One region of the Brevibacillus sp. FSL L8-0520 genome, then DNA from elsewhere that is predicted to be linked to it. Evidence: riboswitches for the same ligand, from Rfam matches in the RefSeq annotation. Region 1 holds a riboswitch; the other holds the start of a gene.
The links. Region 1 has a riboswitch for S-adenosylmethionine ahead of metK (methionine adenosyltransferase). Riboswitches for the same ligand answer to the same signal wherever they lie in the genome.

Region 1 (4,425 bases):
TGGTAGGCAACCAAATTTCCGTAATCGGGAACTTCCATGAAGAGGGCGACGAGGACTGGTTTTCTTACTATGTCCGCGAATACGGCCGGCTAAACGTAACAGTCACTGCCGATACCAAGCGGATCGACCTGAACATGAAGATCGGCAAAGAGGGACAAGCCTTTGAAGAATTTGACAAAGGCGACCGGAATGACCCGACCGAGCGCGCCCAAAAGGAAGTATCGCCGGGCAAATACTACATCAGGCTGACCGAGTACTGGCGAAATCAGGTGAACGGCGAGTACAAGCTGGACGTGTCCTATACGCCGATTCGGAAGGATACCAATGAGCCCAACGATACATATCGCCAGGCGTCACCTTTGGCCAACGGAACGCTGATGACAGGAACCTTGCCTACTCATACCGATCAGGACTGGTTCCAATTTACGGTCGATTCCGAATCCTACGTCAGCATACGCGCTCCGTTCGTTCCCGTATCGACAGGGATGCGGCTGGAGCTGTACGGTTCGGATACATTGAACTACTCGCTCTTTGCCACGAACGACGTAGCGCAGCTGTCCGATCTGGGCAAAGAGGTGCTTGGCATGAAGCTGAAGCCGGGCAAGTATTATATCCGTCTGACAACCACATTGCCGTTTAAATACGATTCGTACCGGCTGACTTTGACCAAGCAGCCTTTGATCGCGGGTTATCGTGATATTTCCACGCACTGGGCCCGCAACGAGATCGCCAGACTCAGCACGAAGGGAGTCGTCAAAGGCTTTGATGATTCGACCTTCAAGCCTGACCAGTCGGTGACTCGAGGCCAGTTTGCGACGATGCTGATCCAGTCCATGCGGGCCAAAGGGATGAATATCGTTACGTATACAGGCAGAAATCCGTTCAAGGATCTTTCTAAAAATCACTGGGCCTATGGCAATCTGCTGACTGCCCACCAGCTCGGCATCATCAGCGGCTATCCAAACAGCACCATGCTGCCGGATCAATCGATCACACGGGCAGAAATGGCACTGATGGTAGCCAGAGCAAATAATCTCGTGCTCTATAATCGCAGCAGGTCATCGTTTACCGACGTGCCGACAAGTCACTGGGCGTCTCCCGCCATTGAGGCGCTGACGGCGAAAAAGTGGATAAGCGGTTACGGACGGACGTTCAAGCCGCAGGGAAGAGCTACACGTGCAGAGGTGGTCGTCCTGCTGGCGAAGGCTTACAGTTTGTAACTCTATGGAAAAGGAGAGAACATAAATGAAAAAAGCAACCAAGGGAATCCTCGCCATAGCAATTGTCGGGATGGGGGTCTTTGCTTCGCAGGCGATGGCAGACGGCGTTTCCGGTGTCCCGGGCTCAGCGGATGATCCGGTCGTCACCAAAAGCTATGTGGATCAGCAAATTCAAAAAGCTCTTGGCGGAGGCGCAGGCACAGGCGGTGCATCCGTCTCGACGGGGTTGACAGTGGTTGAGCTGCACCCGGGGCAGACGCTGTACGGTTTTGAGGGTACGGAATTTATCGTCCGTACGGGAAAAGTACAAGCAGTAGCCGGCGATAAAGGCGATGGCTTGACAGATATTACCGAGGGCAAGGACCTGCGAGCGGGAGCTCAGGTGGCTGCCAATCATCTGCTCTTGATCGCCCGTTCGGACAATCGCGGATTGCGCTTGAATGCAAACTACAATGGTGTCGCGCACATTATGGTTCGCGGCAAATACGAATTGCGCTAAGCGCTTATTGACACCGGCTATAAAAACGATTATTCTATTATCCGTAATGGATACTCTTATCCAGAGCAGGCGGAGGGACTGGCCCCATGAAGCCCGGCAACCGACTCGAGCGGTGCTAACCAGCAGAACGGATACCTGTTCTGGCCGATAAGAGGGTAGGGAACGCAAACACCAAGCACCTTTTCCTCTAAAACAGGAAAAGGTTTTTTTTTGCTTGTGCCTTCGTCTAATAAGAACCTGTTTCGGCTACCACACTATTTGTATGAGGTCAAAGGAGGTAGTACACATGTCTTTGCAAAAAGGTCGTCGTCTGTTTACTTCTGAATCCGTCACCGAAGGTCATCCGGATAAGATTTGTGACCAAATTTCCGACTCTATCCTGGACGCCATTTTGTCCAAGGATCCAAATGCTCGCGTAGCATGCGAAACTTCCGTTACCACTGGTCTGGTACTCGTGGCAGGGGAAATCACCACGAACACGTACGTGGATATTCAAAAGCTCGTCCGTGACACCATCCGTGAAATCGGATACGATCGCGCCAAGTTTGGTTTCGATGCCGACACTTGCGGCGTTCTGACCGCTATCGGCGAGCAGTCTGCCGATATCGCCCTCGGTGTAGACCAGGCGCTGGAAGCCCGCGAAGGGAAAATGACTGATGCTGAGATTGAAGCGATTGGTGCCGGCGACCAAGGTCTGATGTTTGGTTTCGCCTGCAACGAGACTCCTGAACTGATGCCTTTGCCGATCAGCATGGCTCACCAGTTGGCTCGCCGTCTGACCGAAGTGCGTAAAAACGGCACTTTGAGCTACCTGCGCCCAGACGGTAAAACACAGGTGACTGTAGAATACGACGGCGATAAGCCGGTTCGTATTGATACGATTGTTATTTCTACCCAGCACGCTCCGGAAACCACTCTGGAACAAATCAAGAACGACCTGATGGAGCACGTGATCAAGCCTGTCGTGCCAACAGAGCTTCTGGATGCCGAGACCAAATACTTCATCAACCCGACTGGCCGTTTTGTTATTGGCGGACCACAAGGGGATGCCGGTTTGACAGGCCGCAAAATTATCGTCGACACCTATGGCGGATACGCTCGTCACGGCGGTGGTGCTTTCTCCGGAAAAGACCCGACAAAAGTGGACCGCTCCGGCGCATATGCAGCCCGCTATGTAGCGAAGAACATCGTCGCTGCCGGCTTGGCTGAAAAATGCGAAGTACAAGTGGCCTATGCAATTGGTGTCGCACAGCCAGTGTCCATCAGCGTAGATACATTTGGGACCGGCAAGATTGCCGAGGACCAATTGGTAACACTAATCCGCAAGCATTTTGATCTTCGTCCTGCAGGTATCATCAAGCAGCTTGACCTGCGTCGTCCTATCTACAAGCAGACCGCGGCATACGGCCATTTTGGCCGCAACGATCTGAATGTGCCGTGGGAGCGCACAGATAAGGCAGAAGCGCTCAAGCAGGATGCAGCAGGGCTGTCCAAGTAAAGACCAAGCGCGAGAGCCTAGTGATACACACTAGGCTCTTTTTCTGTCATTGAAAACGGATTTCCTCTATATTTTTAAGAAGACTAGGCCTTAAGACTTGCGGCAAACTGCTGGAATTCAGTTCATAAAGGAATCCGTTCGTATATGTCGAAATTCCTATATAGGCATAAAGGAGGGAGTTTTTTGTGCCGAAGAGGTGGCCCTTCTTTCTCGTATTTTTCATTGCGCTAGGGCTCGTTGTGACTGCCGGACTGCCCGATACTGCCTCTTTTTTTAAAGAGGAGGCTCCAAAAGTGCAACCTTTCCCCCATGTCACTACGTCTATAAGCACAAGCGAGGAGCAATCGGCTGCACCACAGACAGAAAAAAACCGGGAAGAAGCAGCGTCCTCCAAGCTCTGGTATAGAGATCGGGTAGTCGTATTGACGTACCATCATGTGACCGACGATTCTGACCAGCGCTATGTTATTGGGGCGGAGCAGTTTAGAGAGCATATGACGTTTTTATTCGAGAACAATTTTCATCCGATATCACTGGCGGAATTTGTGCGTTTTGTCGAGACAGGAGTTTTGCCCACTGAGAATGCAGTCTTGCTTACATTTGATGATGGGTATGAAAGTTATTACACACATGCTTTTCCCGTAATGCAGCAGTATCGGTTCCCATCGGTCAACTTTGCCATACTTGGACGATTGCGGGATACCGAGGAGCGAAAGAGAGAAAAAATGACCACGCCGCTATCCCGTCCGCAAGTGAAGGAAATGCTGCAGACCGGGTTGGTGGAGATCGCTTCTCATACATACAGTCTTCACGACGAGAGGGCCCGCAACGAATGGGGAGATCTGGGACCGGAGACAGCACCTGTGTACATGGAGGAGCTCAAACGGCTCGAAGACGAACAAGAATACCGCAATCGCCTTTACGTAGATTTTACGATGTCGCGGGTCGGCTTGAGCGATCTGGTGGGCAAGCAGGTGCAAGCTATTTCCTTGCCGTTTGGATACAGCAATGACATCGTACTGGACATAGCCAAGCAAGCGGGCTACCGATTTGTCTTCAATTCAAATCGAGGTGTGGTAACGGCCCAGGTGAATCCGCTTTCCATCCCCAGATACGATGTCGGGATCAGGGAAATGGATGTGCCCAAGCTGCAGGCGCTGTTCCAGACGGTCAAAAACGAGGTAGAAGGAGATCAATAATGAATCAGG
Region 2 (4,425 bases), 2.7 Mb from region 1:
CTCCAGGAATGAAACGGATGCTTTCATTACTTCGGCGCTCTGTAGTACTTCGGCCACGATCAGTTGGTTGCTGTTGAACAGGCGGCCCACTTCTTCCATCCCGGTCATCAGCGGCCCGTTGATAATTTCCAGCGGCGCGTATTTTTCCAAAGCAAGCTTCAAATCTTCTACCAGTCCGTCTTTGGAGCCTTCGACGACATACCGCGCGAGTCTCTCTTCCAGTGGAAGCGAGGACACCTCGACTTTGGCTTCCTTTTTCTTTTGCCGGTAAAAATCGGTAAAGGAGGCAAGCGTTTCGTCCTTTGTCTCGAACAAAAGAGCTTCAGCCAGCTTTCTCTCTTCTTCAGGGATGGAAGCATAGCGCTCCAGCTTCTCCGTATTGACGATGGCATAATCGAGACCAGCGACTGTCGTATGGTAGAGGAAAACGGCATTCAGCACTTCCCGACCTGCGGCCGGAAGACCAAACGACACGTTGCTGACGCCGAGAATGGTCTTGCACTCGGGCATCGCTTCTTTGATCAGGCGAATGCCTTCTACTGTCGCCTTGGCAGAGCCGATGTACTGTTCGTCTCCTGTACCGACAGGAAACACGAGCGGGTCGAAGATGATGTCCCGCGGATTGACGCCAAACCGGTTTACCAAAAGGTCATAGGAGCGTTTTGCCACTTCCAGCTTTCGCTCGGCGGTGACAGCCATGCCGGTCTCGTCGATAGTTCCGACGACAACTGCGGCCCCGTATCTGTGGATCAAGGGCACGACTTGCTCGAACCGTTCGAGCCCGTCTTCGAGGTTGATCGAGTTGAGAATCGCTTTCCCTTGGGAATATTTCAACCCCAGCTCCATAACGCGCGCATCCGTGGAATCGATCATGAGAGGCGCCTTTACTTTTTTCACAATATATTGAAGGAATTTTTCCATATCGCCGTACTCGTCGCGGTCCGGGTCGGCCAGACAAATATCGATGACATGAGCCCCCCGCTTCACCTGTGCCCTTGCGATATCGGAAGCCTCCTCGTATTGTCCGGCTGCGATCAGATCGCGAAATTTCTTGGACCCGATGACGTTCGTGCGCTCCCCGACCAGCAGCGGGCGGTTGTCCTGTTCCACGTAGACGACATCGATCCCGGACACGGCGCTGACTGCATGCTCTTGCCGGGCACGCGGCTTGCAGTCTTTCAAGGCTTCGGCCATCGCCCGGATGTGGTCGGGCGTGGTTCCGCAGCATCCGCCCGCCACATTGAGCCATCCTTGCTCGGCAAATGCCTTGACTTTTGCCGCCAGCCCTTGCGGAGTTTCGTGATAGTGGCCGTTCTCGTCCGGGAGACCGGCATTGGGATAACAGCTCACGGCACAGTCTGCAAGACCGGATAGCGTGCGGATATGGTCGCGCATGAACTCGGGACCGGTCGCACAGTTCAGCCCGATGCTGACAGGCTTGAGGTGCTCAAGCGAGACGTAGAACGCTTCGATGTTTTGTCCCGCCAGCGTCGTGCCCATCGGCTCAATCGTCCCCGAAAGCATGACCGGCACTTCCGTCCCCAGCTCATCAAAAGCCTTGCGTATGCCGATGCCGCCCGCTTTTACGTTCAGCGTATCCTGCGAGGTTTCCAGAAGCAGCACATCCGCTCCCCCGATCAAAAGCCCTTTTGCCTGGCGGTAATACGACTCGACCAGCTCGTCAAAGGTGACCCCGCCCGTCAAAGAAAGCGTCTTGGTCGTCGGGCCCATCGCCCCTGCCACAAAGCGAGGCCACTCAGGCGTGGAATAGGCATCTGCGGCCTCGCGAGCGATTTTTGCAGCGGCGATGTTGATCTCCAGGTCCTTTTCCGCCACGTCATACTCGGCCAGGACGATGGACGTAGCGCCAAATGTATTCGTCTCGATAATATCGGCACCCGCCTCCAGGTACTTTTCATGGATCGAGCGGATGACGTCCGGCCGGGTCAGGTTCAACAGCTCGTTACAGCCGTCGTATTCCTCTCCGCCGAAGTCCTCGGCAGTCAGGTTGGCTTGCTGCAGCATTGTTCCCATCGCGCCGTCCAGTATCAGAATTTTTCGGTAAAGCTGTTCGCGAAAATTCGGTTTCATGGCAGACTCCTTTTCTCAAAGCAGATCATCTCAGATAAACAAAAAACCTCTTCTGTGTGCAGAAGAGGATTTGTCCGCGAATACGATACGCCTGACGCATCCTCTCATCTTTCAAAGCACACGGCTTTGCTGGAATTGGCACCTGAAAATTCCGGTTGCCGAGGCTTCATCGGGCCAGTCCCTCTGCCTCTCTGGATAAGAGATGTCGCTTTTTTATTCGATTCGTTCCAGTAATTGCAAGGTTTGAAAGTATCTTAACACCCCCCCTCCCCCGCGTCAATGAAGAAATTGTCCGTATCCACGCAAGTCCGGCGCCCATATTTGCCCCATATAGTCAATCGCCCACACTCTTCATGACTCCCGTGTATAGACTAAAGCATATCGGAAAGGAGGAAAACGACATGAGTACATCCTACTGCGGAAACAATATCTTCGGTGACAGCTTCGCCCTAGTGCTCGTTCTGTTTATCCTGCTGGTCATCGTAGGGTGCAATAACGACTGCTAAGCAGCTGCTTGAAAAAGGGGCCTGGAATCCAGGCTTCTTTTTTCTTGTCCAACAGGTGCACTTTGAAGAAATCAAGCAATCACTTGCCAAATCGGCACAGATTATCAAAAAACATCGTCTTCCCGGCTGTACAATAGGAGTAGCACATCTGGGAAATGGAGGCAGGTATGGATCACTACGAGCGGATTCAATGCGCAATCGAATTTATCGAAAAGCATCTTCAAGAGGAGGTGAATATCGCGGATATTGCCGCGGAAGCCTGTTTTTCCGCCTTTCATTTTCAACGGCTGTTTCAAGCGATCTCCGGTTTTTCGGTTCACGAGTACATACGAAAAAGAAGGCTGAGCGAGGCCGCCGTTTTGTTGAAACAGACGCAAACAAGCATCCTTGATCTGGCTATCGCCTGCCAGTACGGCTCCCAGGAGGCGTTTACCCGTGCTTTTGAAGCTACTTTCGGCATCACCCCGGCCAAGTTCCGAAAGGCGAACATACCTATTTTCCTGCAAAAGAAGCTGGATTTTTTGGATGATCAAAAACGAGCAAAGGGAGAAATAAGCATGAACAAACCAAACATTGTGCAATTAAACAGCATTGCCATCGTCGGGTACGCCTACAAGACAAATCTGAACAACAAACGCTACTTTGAGGACATTCCCCGCTTCTATGCCGATTTCGGAAGGAATGGACACTATATGCGGATTCCCAACAAAGCCGCCCCTGACATGGCATACGGCATTTCGTGCGATTTCCAGGATAACGGCGACTTTACGTTCATCGTCGGCGAAGAGGTAAAAAACTTGGATGGCGAGCTGGAGGATGGCTTTGTCCACTGTCTGCTTCCGGCAGGGAAATACGCCGAATTCAGGGTGATCGGCTCTGTCCAAAATACAAGAACCTATATTTACGGCACCTGGCTTCCGAATTCCAACTACGAGCGAAGAGAAGGACCTGATTTTGAAATAACCGATGTCCGCCAGTCCGTGTACCCGGATCAAATGAAAATAAAAATTTACATACCGATCGACTAGTGTTCCAGCTCCAGTCCGCCCGCTGTCCCCGCTCATTGTCAATCCATGCCCCTTTTGCTATGATGAGGTCGAAGCCAAGCAAAGGAGCGAAACGCTTTGGATCCACTACACCCTTGTGACAAGCACGAATTCCTATCGCGTATCGAAACGGTAAAAGAACTGGAACAAACCGACTTCGAGACATATTCTGTCGTGAAAGACAGCGAAAATGGCCAACACTATCTCCGGTATTCCTTTACACATATCAATCTGTCCGAAGGGGGCAGGCGCGACGAATTCGACCACTTCCTGCCGCTTGAATCGGACGATGTTCTCGCGATTCTGTTCGGAGAGCAGGCTTATCAGTTTCCGGACAACTGGAAAACCGCCTATCTTCGCAGCGGCACGGATGAGCGGCTGATGCCATTCGACCCGAGTGAAAATCACGATCTGGAAAAGGACGCGGAGGCGGAGTTGGCTTTGCTCGAGAAGCTGCAGCAGTTCAAGCAGCAATGGAATGCTGCCGAAGACAAAGAATCGCTGACCCGCGACCTGTTTCGCGATCTCGATGCGATCATAAAAAAAGCGGATGATTGAGTTGCGAAAGCCGCATCCTTTTCGCTATAATGGATGAATCATAAAGGATCGATGATGAGGAAAGTACTCCGTCAAAATGCCCAAGCGAGCCGGGGATGGTGTAAGCCCGGTGCAGGATGGCGGCAGGAATCGCACCTCGGAGATGCTGTCTGATTGCCCGGTTTATCTCTGGAGCAAGTAAGGCAGCCGGGTCTGCCCGTTATCGCAGAACAAAGCGGCTGTGC

Region 2: linked by a shared signal. The riboswitch ahead of metH (methionine synthase) and the one ahead of metK (methionine adenosyltransferase) in region 1 are both predicted to bind S-adenosylmethionine.

What each region holds. Positions count from the first base shown of each region.
Region 1 covers NZ_CP150171.1:4,864,390-4,868,814, reverse strand. The annotation lists gene NSQ24_RS23850 (S8 family serine peptidase) at 1-1,220, shown strand, start outside; gene NSQ24_RS23845 (hypothetical protein) at 1,246-1,719, shown strand; SAM riboswitch class I at 1,773-1,873, shown strand; gene metK (methionine adenosyltransferase) at 2,012-3,217, shown strand; gene NSQ24_RS23835 (polysaccharide deacetylase family protein) at 3,403-4,416, shown strand; gene NSQ24_RS23830 (sensor histidine kinase) at 4,416-4,425, shown strand, end outside.
Region 2 covers NZ_CP150171.1:2,197,800-2,202,224, reverse strand. The annotation lists gene metH (methionine synthase) at 1-2,091, opposite strand, end outside; SAM riboswitch class I at 2,193-2,293, opposite strand; gene NSQ24_RS10930 (YjcZ family sporulation protein) at 2,493-2,597, shown strand; gene NSQ24_RS10925 (AraC family transcriptional regulator) at 2,765-3,625, shown strand; gene NSQ24_RS10920 (hypothetical protein) at 3,722-4,201, shown strand; T-box leader at 4,244-4,425, shown strand, end outside.